3 regions of the Rossellomorea sp. NS-SX7 genome follow, and region 1 is predicted to be linked to each of the others. Evidence: riboswitches for the same ligand, from Rfam matches in the RefSeq annotation. Region 1 holds a riboswitch; each other region holds the start of a gene.
What was found. A riboswitch is a leader RNA that binds a small molecule or an ion and turns the genes downstream of it on or off. The one in region 1 is predicted to bind S-adenosylmethionine.
Positions count from the first base shown of each region.

Region 2: linked by a shared signal. The riboswitch ahead of mtnK (S-methyl-5-thioribose kinase) and the one ahead of ACUXV2_RS09010 (Fur-regulated basic protein FbpA) in region 1 are both predicted to bind S-adenosylmethionine.
Region 3: linked by a shared signal. The riboswitch ahead of ACUXV2_RS17080 (O-acetylhomoserine aminocarboxypropyltransferase/cysteine synthase family protein) and the one ahead of ACUXV2_RS09010 (Fur-regulated basic protein FbpA) in region 1 are both predicted to bind S-adenosylmethionine.

Region 1 covers NZ_CM128249.1:1,831,382-1,835,964, reverse strand. The annotation lists gene ACUXV2_RS09025 (dimethylarginine dimethylaminohydrolase family protein) at 1-748, shown strand, start outside; gene ACUXV2_RS09020 (YndM family protein) at 828-1,298, opposite strand; gene ACUXV2_RS09015 (protoporphyrinogen oxidase) at 1,482-2,873, opposite strand; SAM riboswitch class I at 3,217-3,327, shown strand; gene ACUXV2_RS09010 (Fur-regulated basic protein FbpA) at 3,439-3,660, shown strand; gene ACUXV2_RS09005 (four-helix bundle copper-binding protein) at 3,695-4,021, opposite strand; gene spoIIP (stage II sporulation protein P) at 4,320-4,583, opposite strand, start outside.
Region 2 covers NZ_CM128249.1:1,212,966-1,217,548, reverse strand. The annotation lists gene ACUXV2_RS05920 (aminotransferase class I/II-fold pyridoxal phosphate-dependent enzyme) at 1-283, opposite strand, end outside; gene ACUXV2_RS05915 (carbon-nitrogen family hydrolase) at 404-1,186, shown strand; SAM riboswitch class I at 1,279-1,430, shown strand; gene mtnK (S-methyl-5-thioribose kinase) at 1,539-2,726, shown strand; gene mtnA (S-methyl-5-thioribose-1-phosphate isomerase) at 2,737-3,789, shown strand; gene ACUXV2_RS05900 (DUF2087 domain-containing protein) at 3,833-4,426, opposite strand; gene ACUXV2_RS05895 (methylated-DNA--[protein]-cysteine S-methyltransferase) at 4,567-4,583, opposite strand, start outside.
Region 3 covers NZ_CM128249.1:3,428,951-3,433,533, reverse strand. The annotation lists gene ACUXV2_RS17095 (redoxin domain-containing protein) at 1-360, shown strand, start outside; gene ACUXV2_RS17090 (DUF302 domain-containing protein) at 513-893, shown strand; gene ACUXV2_RS17085 (trans-sulfuration enzyme family protein) at 1,398-2,534, shown strand; SAM riboswitch class I at 2,621-2,745, shown strand; gene ACUXV2_RS17080 (O-acetylhomoserine aminocarboxypropyltransferase/cysteine synthase family protein) at 2,972-4,267, shown strand; gene metX (homoserine O-acetyltransferase MetX) at 4,412-4,583, shown strand, end outside.

The sequences.
Region 1 (4,583 bases):
GATTAATGAAACTCAACGGCGCTACCAAAACGAGAACATCGATGTAGAAAAAGCTTTATCACAACACGCAAGATTTCTGCAAGTATTAAAATCAAACGGTATCGAAACCCACTTACTGACTCCAAACGACGCATTTCCTGAGCAAGTCTTTACAAGGGATATAGGATTCACGGTGGGAGAAACATTATTCATCTCAGATATGAAAATGCCAGTCAGGCAAGGCGAAGAAAAGACATTAAAAAAATGGCTGTCCAGCCGGGGTCAGACATATATCGATCTTGTTGAAGATGAAACAGAGGGCGGTGATGTTCTTGTACACGGGAGAACAGTCTTTATAGGCTTGAGCGAGAGGACGACACCAGGTGCAGTTGAAAGAATTCAATCATACCTTCCGGACTACGACGTCATCTCTCTGCCTATTCATGAAGATATACTGCATCTGGATTGTATTTTTAACATTCTTTCTGAAAAGGACGCACTCATATACCGCAAAGGATTAAAGGAAGAAGATGTTGCCCGGCTTGCTTCTCAATTTGACTTAATCGACGTCTCACGCGAGGAACAATTCACAATGGGTGTGAACGTTCTTTCAATCGGGAATAAGAAAGTCATCAGCCTGCCGATAAATAAGGAAGTCAACGGCAAACTTCGTGAACGGGGCTATGACGTTATCGAAGTAGAATTCGATGAAATCATCAAATCGGGCGGTTCGTTCAGATGCTGTACCCTGCCGCTGCTGCGGATGTGATTGTTGTCTATTCCCGCTCCTGCGCGCTGATCATTCCGTAAAAAAACCCGGTGACTGCGTCACCAGGTTTTTTCATCTATTATTCCTTGTCCCTGTTCTTCAGATGAAATTCATCAGTTAGTTTGGTAGGGAATTCAGGATGAATTTGTTCCGAAGCTTCGGTTTGATATTGTAGATTGACCGGAGCTTTTCTGACATTTGACCGGTTTGGTAAAGTGTTGCGAACTACATACCGATGGAAAAACAGCTCAAACACCATCAGGGCCAGTGCAGCAAGAATCGATCTTGTTAAGTAAGTTCCGCCATCCGTCATACCATCAGTCATAAAGTAGATCAAGATAAATGCAAGACCGAAATCAGCCAGAGCGGCTACTGTATTACTTGTCCTTGGAAGCAAAAACAAGTCTCCAATCACATAAGCAATTGATCCCAACACTAATGATATGATGAAGACATCTCCAAACGTAATGCCTTGAACACCTGCAAGAATCAAATATAAAAGGACAAATGCAGCCACGAATTTAATGGCAAATGCCTTAACATGTTTCATATGCAATCCCTCCTAAGCTTAGGTTTCTCTTTTTAAATAAGATTATTCTTAGGAATGGAGGATGGGCACCTATGTTTTGGAAAGAATTTGCCATATCGAATTTTATTCAGCGCCGCATCAGGTTGAAAAGATTCCATAATAAAAAGGCTGGAATTCCGATAAGAAATCCAAGCCCATAACCACTTATCCAACCACGTTTTCAATGATGGCTTCCGCCGTCTCTTTTCCATTTTGCATACAGGCCCCGATCCCCACTCCGAAATAAGAGGAGCCTGCCAATAACACATTCGGATAATTCTCCTGAAGGGTAAGTTGAAGTGCATCCACTGCCTGGCTGTGCTGCAAATGGTAGTTCGGCATCAAGTTCTTCCAGTCTGTAATCTTAACAGATACCGGTCTCTCGGTGATACCAAGACTGTTTGAAATATCATTGAGTGCTGCATTTGTAAGACGCTCTTCACTAAGTTCTTTTAATTCTTGGTAATGAGGGTTGGTACTTTTATAAAATAATCTTACCAATAACTCATGATCCTCTGCCGTGTGTTTCCATTTTCTACTTGTCCACGTACAAGCGTCGCACAGAACATCACTGTTGTAAGACGTGATAAAGCCGGTTCCGTTAGCGGGAAGAATATCATCCTTGACGTCAAACCCGACGTATATACTCGTCAGGGAAGAATTTTTTAATTGACAGAAATGTTGATCCATTAGAGGATCGTTCATAATCTTTTGCGTAATATCATGCGTTGTAGAAAATACTACATAATCGGCATACAAACTCTTATCATCTGCAAAAGTCAGCTCGTAGCGGTCGTTTTGCTTCTTTAATCCTGTAAGTTCAGCACCTTTTACAATGTCAGCATCTTTTATGACCTGTTCCATTCGCTCGATCAGTGTAGATAATCCACCTCGGAAAGAGATGAATTTTCCTTTGGAGGAACTTTTGAATTTCTCTTTATTTTCAGCAAGACCTTTGATAATACTTCCATATCGGTTCTTGTAATCCAAAAGGTATGGAAGTGTGGTCGACATCGTCAGGTCATGAAGATTGCCTGAGTAAACACCAGATAATACAGGAGCGATTTGGTTCTTGACTAGCTCACGGCCGAAGAACGCTTCCAGAAATTCACCAACCGAACTGTCTTTTGTAAACATCTTGTTGGGAGTTTCCAAATCCTTTAATGCTTCACGTTTTCCCTCTTCTGAAACCAGCGTACTTTCCATTAACGATTCAATACTCATTGGGATGCCGAAAATGGTATCCTCAGGAATTTTATGCAGCTCCCCGTTTGTGTAGATATAAGATGTTCCAGTTTCGTTATAAACAAGCTCATCTTCAAGCTTCAATTCCTCTATAAAAGGGAGCACACCTTCATTACGGGCAACAATCGAATCAGCACCCGTTTCCATAATGAATGGTTGTTCCTTCACGGATTTTATCTTTCCGCCCAGCTCCTGATCACGCTCAACCAGGGTCAATTCGATATCAATTTTCTGTTCTCTTTTTAATTTATCGAGATGGTACATTGTGGTCAGTCCTGTAACGCCCCCGCCCACTACAACAACCTTTTTCATCGTACTTCACTCCAAATGCAGGTTTATACCATTAGCCTATCATTTTTTCTTGTGAAATCATAAACAAATAGGGAAATTATTGTGTCCTTTTATTGAAAGTTGTGTGTACGTGCTTCAGGAAGATTTAGCTATAGGCTATTGATTCAAACTGCACCTTAAAAAACTGCGGTGTAAGCGATTGGGTTTATATGAATTATAAAAAGGAGCCTTGCTTTTCACTTTTGAGATACCTCGATTGCAACATCTCATCCACCTATGGAATCAGCTTCCATCAACTAATCCCTACTTGACAACTAAGAATACTATGTATTAAAGTATACTTAATACAAACGAATCATTATATAGCTTATCAAGAGAGGCATAGGGACTGGCCCGATGAAACCTCAGCAACAGATTCTACGGTAGTGGGACACTGTGCTAATTCCATCAAGCGGAAAGCTTGAGAAGATAAGGTGAAGTATAAATCGGTTAAAACCTTCTTCTTATCTTTGGAAGAAGGTTTTTTGTCATATAGGGATCAATACCTTCTCTCCTGCCGGATAAATAAAAAAAGGAGTGCAACACAATGGGACAAATCTTAGATCAGACTTTAGAAGCACGACGGGAGGAACTTATTAACAAACTGATCACCTACAACATTTTTAAGAAGAACGACAAGCAATTGTTTGAATTGACCCTTCATGAACTCGAAGATGAATATCAAGAAGTAAAATCACATTGCCATCCACACAGCAGCACTTCCTCCATCCATTGGAGAAATGTAAAGGCCCGTCCCTCGACGCGTTAAAGCGATGCAGGATGGACCTTCACATGATATACTCTTATGCGATGTTTCTGCAGGCATCTGCGCACGTAAAGCAGGCATCTGCGCATTTTTGACAGTGATCGTGGTCATGCTTTTTGCACTCGTTTCCGCAAGCTTCACAGATGGCTGCACATACCGAAGCAAGTTCTGTTGCAAACGGCGTCCCTCTTACCAGAGCCTGTTCTAAAAATCCGCACATGTCTGAGCATTCGCGGTCTAAACGGATACATTCCGCCATCATTTTGATATCGTCTTCCCCAAGGCATGCATCGTAACAATGATTACAAGCCTCCATACACTCATGTAATGTTTTAACTAAAGATTGATACTTTTCGTGTGACATTCCTTTCTTCCTCCTTGTACTAGTTTTTTTCATTCTTTATCCAGGTTTTATATTTTTTAAAGCAGTATTGGCATTTGTTTTATGATCATACATTGGAATAATTACCCGGATGGTCTATAGTTTCCCACCTTTTTTGCAGAAATTATGCATATCAGGGAAATGATCAGATTTTACTTAAATTTACGTAAGTTGTTAACATTACTTCCAGTAATTTGTTAATGCAGACTTGAAAATCATTCAAGCACGCTAAACAACCGACTAATAAAAAAAGCTGCCTAATAACAGCAGCTTTTGATGCTTATCCATTTACCTCTACAACATCTTCTTTATAAAATTCCGCAAAAATCTCGGCAAATGCTTCAGTCGAGTTATATAGCTCGACCAGATTATTTTCGACTCCCCCAAATTCCAGGAGCATCGCCCGCTCGGTCAGGTCCTGGTTATAGACACCGTTACCTTCAGCTTTCGTCTTAACAAATACCCCGCGGCTGATACCAGGGTACTTCTTCTCTAGTGCACTATTCAATTCTTTTGCGATTGCCAGATTTTTTTCAAAGTTCTT
Region 2 (4,583 bases), 620 kb from region 1:
CCGGATCAATATTCACACCATATTCCCTTTTATAAAAAACAGATATGGCTTCCCTGAAGGACTCCAATCCTCTGAAAGGGGAATATTTGTGATTACTTGGTGATTTCACTGCTTGCATCATCGTATTTACGATATGTGGAGGTGTTGGCTGATCGGGATTCCCCTGCCCTAAATTTATTACATCGTGACCTTCTTTCAGTACTTTCTGGACGTTTGCTGTCAATGATGCAAAAAATTGCTGCGGCAGCGAGTTTATGCGCTCTGCTTTTTTAAAGGTTGTCATCTCTTCACCTTCTACACTTTTTTGAAAATTATTTACTTTCAAATTCTAGTCACAAATGATATAACGTAAAGTAAAGATTGTAAAGTATATTTTTCATAGACTTATAAATGAGGTGTTAATTTGATAACGAATATCGGGCTCGCACAAATGGATATAACATTTGGCAATCCTTCTGAAAATAAGAAACGGGTTCAGCAATGGGTAAAGAAAGCGATGGAAGCAGGCTGTGATACCGTCGTATTTCCTGAATTGTGGACGACAGGTTATGATTTAACGAGAATCGGGGAAATCGCCGATGAAGAAGCACAAGATATTTCTGACTTTCTTTCAGAACTGGCCGCGCGCCACTCCATACATATTGTCGGCGGATCAATTGCAAAGAAAACAAAAGAAGGGATTTCCAATACTCTTCTCGTTTTTGATAACAAAGGGAATATGATAAAACAGTATGATAAACTCCATTTATTCAAACTGATGGATGAACATCATTACCTGCTTCCCGGTAAAGAAGATGGCTCATTCACACTGATGGACACTGAGATGGCCGGTATGATCTGCTATGATATCCGCTTCCCGGAATGGTTTAGAAAACATGCCATCGGAGGGGCTAAAGTTGTGTTCGTGGTTGCACAATGGCCAGCAGAAAGGATTACTCATTGGAAGACCCTTTTATTGGCAAGAGCCATTGAAAATCAATGTTTCGTCATTGCTTGTAATCGTGCAGGCAGTGATCCAAATAATGAATTTGGCGGAAATTCATTGATTATCAGTCCCTGGGGGGAAATCATTGCGGAAGGAACCCGCGAAGAAGAGTTAATCGTCTCTGATATCGATTTGAATGAAGTGGAAGAAGTAAGAAAGAAGATACCGATTTTTCAAGACCGGCGTCCTGAATTCTATTAATTTTAAATTTTCCCAAAAATCCATTGACTCTATGTTTCAAAAAATGGTACTATTCAAATCAAACAGCGTGAAGCCATTTAAACTAAATATCACTCTTATCAAGAGCTGGCTGAGGGATTTGGCCCTGTGAAGCCCAGCAACCGACCGTAATACCGTTGTGAAACGGGGCGCAATATGCGCCGGATTATTCCATAAGGCACGGTGCTAATTCCAACAGAAAGAACACCTTTCTGAGAGATAAGAGGCGAATAAGATCCGATCTTTAAGCCTCTTTCCATCAATGAAAGAGGCTTTTCTTATTACCCATATGAAAAGCCTCCAAAATCAATTTATCGATTTAGGGGGAACCATTATGTCAATCAGTCCTGTCACAGGTTATCAATCGTTAAATGAACAAACCGCACTGGATTTAGCAATCAGTCTGAACTTCTTTGAAAAAGGAGCGGAATTGACCTGCCGTGAAATCGGGGATGGAAACTTAAACCTGGTGTTTCAAATAAGTGAAAAAGGCAGAAAAGGAATCATCATGAAGCAGGCTTTGCCTTATGCAAAAGTGGTTGGCGAAAGCTGGCCATTGACGGTGGACCGCGCCAGAATTGAAGCAAATGCGTTGAAACTGCAGCAAACACATGCCCAAGATCATGTCCCCCAGGTATACTACAGTGATGACAAACTTGCTGTCACTGTTATGGAAGATCTAAGTTCCCTGACGATTGTACGTTCAGGACTGATGAGTGGAGTCACCTACCCACTTTTGTCTGAGCATATCGGGACCTTTCTGGCAAACACCCTTTATCATACATCTGACTATGCCCTGCATCCTTTTAAGAAAAAAGAATATGTCAAAACCTTTTCCAACCCTGAACTATGTAAGATTACAGAGGATCTTGTTTTGACCGATCCCTTCTTCAATAGTGAAACGAATGATTATGAGGAAGAACTGCTCCCTCTTCTCAAGGAACTGTGGAATGATTTCAGTCTGAAACTTGAAGTGGCGAAATTGAAGAAAAGTTTTATTACAGAGAGTGAGGCCCTGTTGCATGGTGATCTTCACACTGGAAGTATTTTTGCAGATGAAAATCATACGAAGGTGATTGATCCTGAATTTGCTTTTTATGGACCGATCGGCTTCGATGTCGGTCAATTCATTGCAAACCTGATCTTCCAGGTAATTGCGAGGGAGGACAGTAAAGGAAAAGATGAAATCCTCCAGCACATCACCATTACATGGAACGTTTTCTCAGAAACTTTTTCGAGACATTGGCAGGAAAGCGGAGATGCATACACCAAGGTGAATGGATACTTGGATTATGTATTGAATAAAGCCTTTCAAGACAGTGCAGGATTCAGCGGGTGTGAACTCATCAGGAGAACCGTGGGCCTTGCACATGTTGCAGATCTTGATTCCATTCCAGATAAAGATAAGAGATTACTGGCTAAAAGTACCTGTCTTTCTTTAGGAAGAGAATTGATTCTGAAAAGGCATACGTTCTCAACAATTGAAGAACTTACAGAATTCATACGAAATCATACAACATAAGGAGCCAATCATGACGCACACAACCACCATTCCGACATCATTCATTTTTCGAGATGATCATTTAGAACTATTAAACCAGCAAAAGCTGCCTCATAGAGTTGAATATCTTCAACTCTATTCGCTAAAGGAATTCTATGACGCAATCGTCACATTGAAGGTAAGAGGAGCGCCCGCGATCGGTATTACTGCCGCCTATGGGCTTGCTTTATCCATGAATCGATATGATACAGGATGCCTGGCTGAATTCATGGGAAAATTCAAAGAGGATAAAGATTATTTATTTTCCTCCCGGCCCACTGCAGTAAATTTGGGATGGGCACTGGATTCGTTACAGAATGCAATTGAACGGGCACAGTCTGTCAATGAAGCAAAAACAATCCTTCTGCACTCAGCCATTCACCTTCATGCCGAAGATGAAGTCACATGCAGGAAAATCGGAGAGTATGGCCTACAATTACTAAATGATAAAAGCACCATCATGACCATCTGCAATGCAGGATCAATCGCAACCAGCAAATACGGGACAGCATTGGCACCATTTCATTTAGGGTCTGAACAAGGTAAAACGTTCCATGTATATGCCTGTGAAACACGACCAGTTTTTCAAGGTTCACGTTTAACAACCTGGGAATTGCAGCAGTCAGGTGTAAACGTAACACTAATAGCAGACAGTATGGCCGCACATACGATAAAGGAGAAAAATGTAGAAGCTGTGATTGTAGGGGCAGACAGGATAGCTGCAAATGGAGATACAGCAAACAAGATCGGGACATCAATGCTCGCCATTTTGTGTAACCATTACGATATCCCATTTTACGTGGCAGCTCCTTCTTCTACATTTGATATTACCCTTCCTTCAGGCAGCAGCATCCCGATTGAAGAGCGTGCCCCGGAAGAGCTGACTGAAATAAATGGTCATAGGATTCCCCCTCGGGATACACTTGTATATAACCCTGCGTTTGATGTAACCCCGCATGAATTAATTACAGGAATCATCACCGAAAAAGGCATCCTTACCCCTTCCTATGATGAAAGCATCAGAAAAGTGATCTCTCAATCCTAACAAAAAAACCTTCCTTCACCGGAAGGTTTTTCACATCCAAACATCACTTATATAAGGGAGTGGATCCCCACATTTCCTTTGGATTCAGTTCATAAATACCATTTTCCCTGAACATGAACTGGTGGATGATGAACTCCCTCCTTAAGGTTGCAAAATCGTCATGAAATTGCTTGATGTACTCATTGATTTCTTTTTCACTGTATTTTGTCCCAACCTTCAATCCTTCTACCATGTGTTCAAGCAGGAAAAGTTTCTTCTTTTGTTGAGCAGGTATGGATTTCAATCTTCCATTCTTCTCCATGAAGTTATTCAACACTTTTTGTTTCTCTTTCAGTATTTTATCGTGCATTTCAGGATCCCCTTCCCCTTTATTCGTGAAGCGATCAAGGACACTTGCATGATGCGCCAGCACTTTTTTGTTTAAGAAATAGTAAATCGTATTCTTTTCCCTTCTGGAGTATACGAGATTGCATTCCTTCAGTTTGTTGAGATGATGTGAAATTGTAGGCGCTGTCAACCCCAGTTTTCCTGCGATAGCCCCGACATGCAGGGAGTCCGCTGACAGGAGATGCACAATTTTTATGCGCGTGGGGTCACCCATTGTTTTATGAAAAGCCACTTGTTTATCCAGCTGCAACTTTAATCCTCCTCACTAATTAGATTACCATCTAATTAGATAATAATCTAAATAGATAAAAATGACAATAGATATATGAATAACACCACCTTTTATACAAATAAAAAAAAGCATTTTTCCGTAGAAAAATGCTTTATACATTACTTCGCTTGTTCAA
Region 3 (4,583 bases), 1.6 Mb from region 1:
GACTATAAAGGCCAAAAAGTGATTCTCAACTTCTGGGCGACATGGTGTCCGCCATGTAAAGCCGAGATGCCGCATATGCAAAAATACTACGAAAAAAATGCTGAAAAAGAAAATGTCGAAATCCTCGCAGTCAATCTGACCAGCATGGACGAAGGCAAGGATAAAGTTCAGGAATTCGTGGACGGTTACGGACTGACATTCCCGATCCTCTTGGATGTAGACGGGAATGTCGGTGAAGAATACCGCGCCTTCACCATCCCGACGACCTATATGATCGACACCAAAGGCCAGATTCAGCACAAGATCGTTGGCCCCATGAACGAAGAAATGATGGGAGAAATGGTTTCTGGAATGGAATGACGCGTGGGCGGGCCTTTAGCATATTAAAGGTCCGTCCCTCATTACACTGAAGTGCAGAAGTTTATTTGTATACTCCTTGAGGTATGTAATTAGTATGTGATTGATTTTCTTGAAGAAACTATAGTTGAGAGAAGATGAAGGAGGAGTATTCAATGTTTCATTACACAAAAGAAGTTTCAATGAGTGTGAAAGAAGCGGCGGAGAAGGTTGAATCTGCCCTTAAGGATGAAAGCTTTGGCGTTCTTTGGAATTTGGATCTTGCCGGAAAGCTTCAGGAAAAAGGCATCGATTTCAACGAGGAAGTCGTGATCCTTGAAGTGTGCAATCCCCATGAAGCAAAGAAAGTCCTGGAGCAAAGCATGCTGGTCAGCTACTTCCTGCCTTGTAAAATCACCGTTTATACTGAAAACGGCACAACCAAGGTCGGGATGGCGAAGCCGAGCAAGCTGATCGAACTTGTGGATAATGATGAACTGAAGCGCCTTGCGCTGGATATCGAAGATCGGTTGGTCGCTTGTTTGGATCGAGTGTAGGGTTAGTATGTAGGAGCACCTGCTGCGTTGGCGGCGGGTGTTTTTTGTTGGTAAGGGTGTACATGACAGCGAATGTATCTGGTTTTAGTGCCCAATTCTTTTCAAATGAATAGGATTCAACCAAAAACCAATGAGTAAGCACCTCAAAAACTCGGCAGGCAGCAGGAATCGTTCCACTTTTCATGATATACGTTCCAGATTTTTAAAATACAAACCACTTTCCAAAAATGCATTCCAAAATCCCAATATACGTGCAACCTGTCGAAAATCGTTACACAGCTAAAACCTCAACACAAAATTTCCAACCTCAATAAACAAAGCCTCTTCATCGATCAAAAAACCCCAACCCTTCTACGCCAAAAGCAGAAATACCCTGTTCCCCAACCAACACCACCACCCCTAAAACAATCCGCCCCCCGCCCGAAACATTTCCCTTCCTCACAATCTTCTGAATATGATACACTCTTCTAAATACAATCGATCAAAAGAGGAAGGATGACATACATGAAATTCACAACGAAAGTCGTACATAGCCAGTTGAAAGGTACCTCTGAAATCCGCAGCAAAACGACACCGATCTACCAGACTTCAGCTTTTTCTTTCACATCACTTGAAGAGCTGGAAGGATTTTATGAAGGGAAATCGCCTTACCTCTATACAAGGACGGGAAATCCTAACACGGATGAGCTCGGTCAGATGGTGGCGGCCCTCGAAGGTGCTCCAGCAGGAGTGGCGACGTCTTCAGGTTTGTCGGCCATCCTTGCTGCGGTGCTTGCTGTCGTTCAAACCGGGGATCATATCGTGGCGGCGGAAGATCTGTACGGGGGCACCTTCCATATGCTGAAGGAAGAGCTGAAAGGCTTCGGCATCGAGACCACTTTCGTCGATTTCACAAAACGTGAAGAAATCGAGCAAAGCATCACGCCTCAGACAAAGCTCTTGTACAGTGAAACGGTCACCAATCCGTTCATGAGGGTGGAGGATATTCCACAGCTGGTCGAGCTTGCCGAGAAACATAATCTCAAAACGATCATCGATAACACATTCGCAACACCATACCTGCGCACACCTTATCTTGAAGGTGTCGATCTCGTTGCCCACAGCGCCACAAAATACATCGGCGGGCACAGTGATATCACCGCGGGCGTCGTCACAGGGAAAGAAGAATTAGTAAGTAAAGCCAGAGAAAAAGTCGTCAATATGGGCTCCAACCTAAGCCCTTTCGAGGCCTGGTTAACGGCAAGAGGCGCCAAGACGCTCGCTCTTCGAATGGGCACACAGGCTCACAATTCGAAAGTACTGTCTGAAAACCTAAGAACAAATCCGCATGTGAAAAACGTGTACTATCCAACCAATCTTTCGGAAAAAGGCCATGGAGCCATCGTGACAATCGAGCTCGATCCGTCATGTGACATCAGTGCATTTTTCAAATCACTAGGCTGGATCAAGATTGTGCCGACCCTTGCCGGAGTGGAAACGACCATCTCCTACCCGTTAGGAACATCACATCGCGCACTGCCGAAAGAAGCACAGGAAAAACTCGGCATAAACACACATGTGGTGCGCATATCGTTAGGTATCGAAGACGCAGAAGACATCGTGAGCCAATTTAACCAAGCGATAACAGAATCAACAAAATAATTAAAAAAATCAGAAAACACCCTTGACGTTGAGTGAAGCAGCCTTTATAATTCATCTCAACGCACTACTTAAAGACAACTAAATCGCTCTTATCCAGAGAGGCGGAGGGACTAGGCCCGATGAAGCCCGGCAACCTTCATGTTCGCGAGAGATTCTGCGACCACATGAAAAGGTGCTAATTCCTGCAGGCGGACTGCCTGAAAGATAAGAGGAGGCCCCCTATTTAATTAGACCCTCTTCTTAGGAAGGGGGTTTTTGATTTTTCCTCTTCTTTTAAACATTCCTAGATTTAAAAATCACCAGGTGAACAATGCTGTTCCGTTCAGCAGGATAAAATCCCAGAGATGACATCACCAGCTGGATATTCGTTCACTCAAAATCTCACTCCCACAAAGCCATTGGAAATCCAATAAACCAAAACCCAGGAGGAATTCATTATGACAAAATCATTCGATGTTGAAACGTTACTTCTACACGGCGGTCAAGAACCGGATCCGTCCACAGGTTCACGTGCAGTCCCGATTTACCAGACAACTTCTTACGTTTTTGAGAACAGTGAGCACGCAGCGAAATTATTCGGCCTTGAAGCGGAGGGGAATATCTACTCCCGCATCATGAATCCGACGGTGGATGTCCTTGAGAAGCGGATCGCCCTGTTGGAAGGCGGAATCGGCGCACTAGGCGTTTCTTCCGGAATGGCTGCCATTTCCCTATCCATCCTAAATATCGCGGGGGCCGGGGATGAAATCGTCGCAGCGACGAACCTGTATGGTGGCACATACAATCTATTCTCCACGACGCTTCCGAAGTATGGCATCAAGGTTCATTTCGTCGATCCGTCCGATCCGGAGAACTTCCGGAATGCGATCACACCGAAGACAAAGGCTGTTTTTGCCGAAACGATCGGAAATCCGAGTCTTCACGTTTTAGACATTGAAGCTGTCGCAAAAGTCGCTCATGACAATGAAATCCCATTGATCATAGATAATACATTTGCCACCCCATACTTATGCAAACCGATTGAGTGGGGCGCAGACATCGTCATTCACTCAGCCACCAAGTGGATCGGCGGACATGGTACTGCGATCGGCGGGATCGTCGTCGACGGAGGTAAGTTCGATTGGAATAATAAAAAATTCCCCGGCTTTGTCGACGAAGACCGAAGCTATAATGGGATCCGATATGCAGTTGATGTCGGTGAAGCTGCCTTCATCACTAAACTCCGGGTGCAGTTGCTGCGTGACTTCGGTGCCTGCTTAAGCCCGCAAAACGCATTTCTGCTCTTGCAGGGACTAGAGACACTACACCTGCGGATCGAAAGACATACGGAAAATGCATTGAAGATCGCCGAGCATCTCGATCAGCACAGCGGCGTAGCGTGGGTATCTTATCCGGGACTCGCCAAGCATCCGTCCCACACACTGGCGCAGAAATACCTGAAAAAAGGTGCCGGCTCGATTGTCGTCTTCGGCATTAAAGGCGGAAGGGACGCCGGACGCAAAGTCGTCGATAACATCACGCTTTGGTCGCATGTGGCGAACGTCGGTGATGCCAAATCACTCATCATCCACCCGGCTTCGACGACCCATCAGCAACTGAACGAGCAGGAATTGCGCACCACCGGGGTAACCGAAGAATTAGTGCGGTTATCAGTCGGATTGGAGTCCAGTAAAGACTTGATCGAAGACCTCGACAGCGCCATCGTAGCGGCTTTGGCGGCTTCACCGGTTTAAACCTGGAACGATATTATATACGCGCTCAGTAGTGCAGCCTGTAACAAGGCACCTCAGGTTTTATCTGAATAGAAAATAGGGCAAGCGGGTCGAACAATCACCCGCCTGCCCTCAAAAACACTTACCAAAAAAGGAGGAGACGGAATGGAGAATCCCCACACCCAAACGGCCATATACGACGTAAACTCCATTACGATCCCATCCCTGACATTGGAATGCGGCTCCACCCTGGAGAATGTGGAGCTTGCTTATGAAAAAACCGGTAAAGAGTGCGGACCGGTCATCCTTATCTGTCACGCGCTTACAGGGAATCACT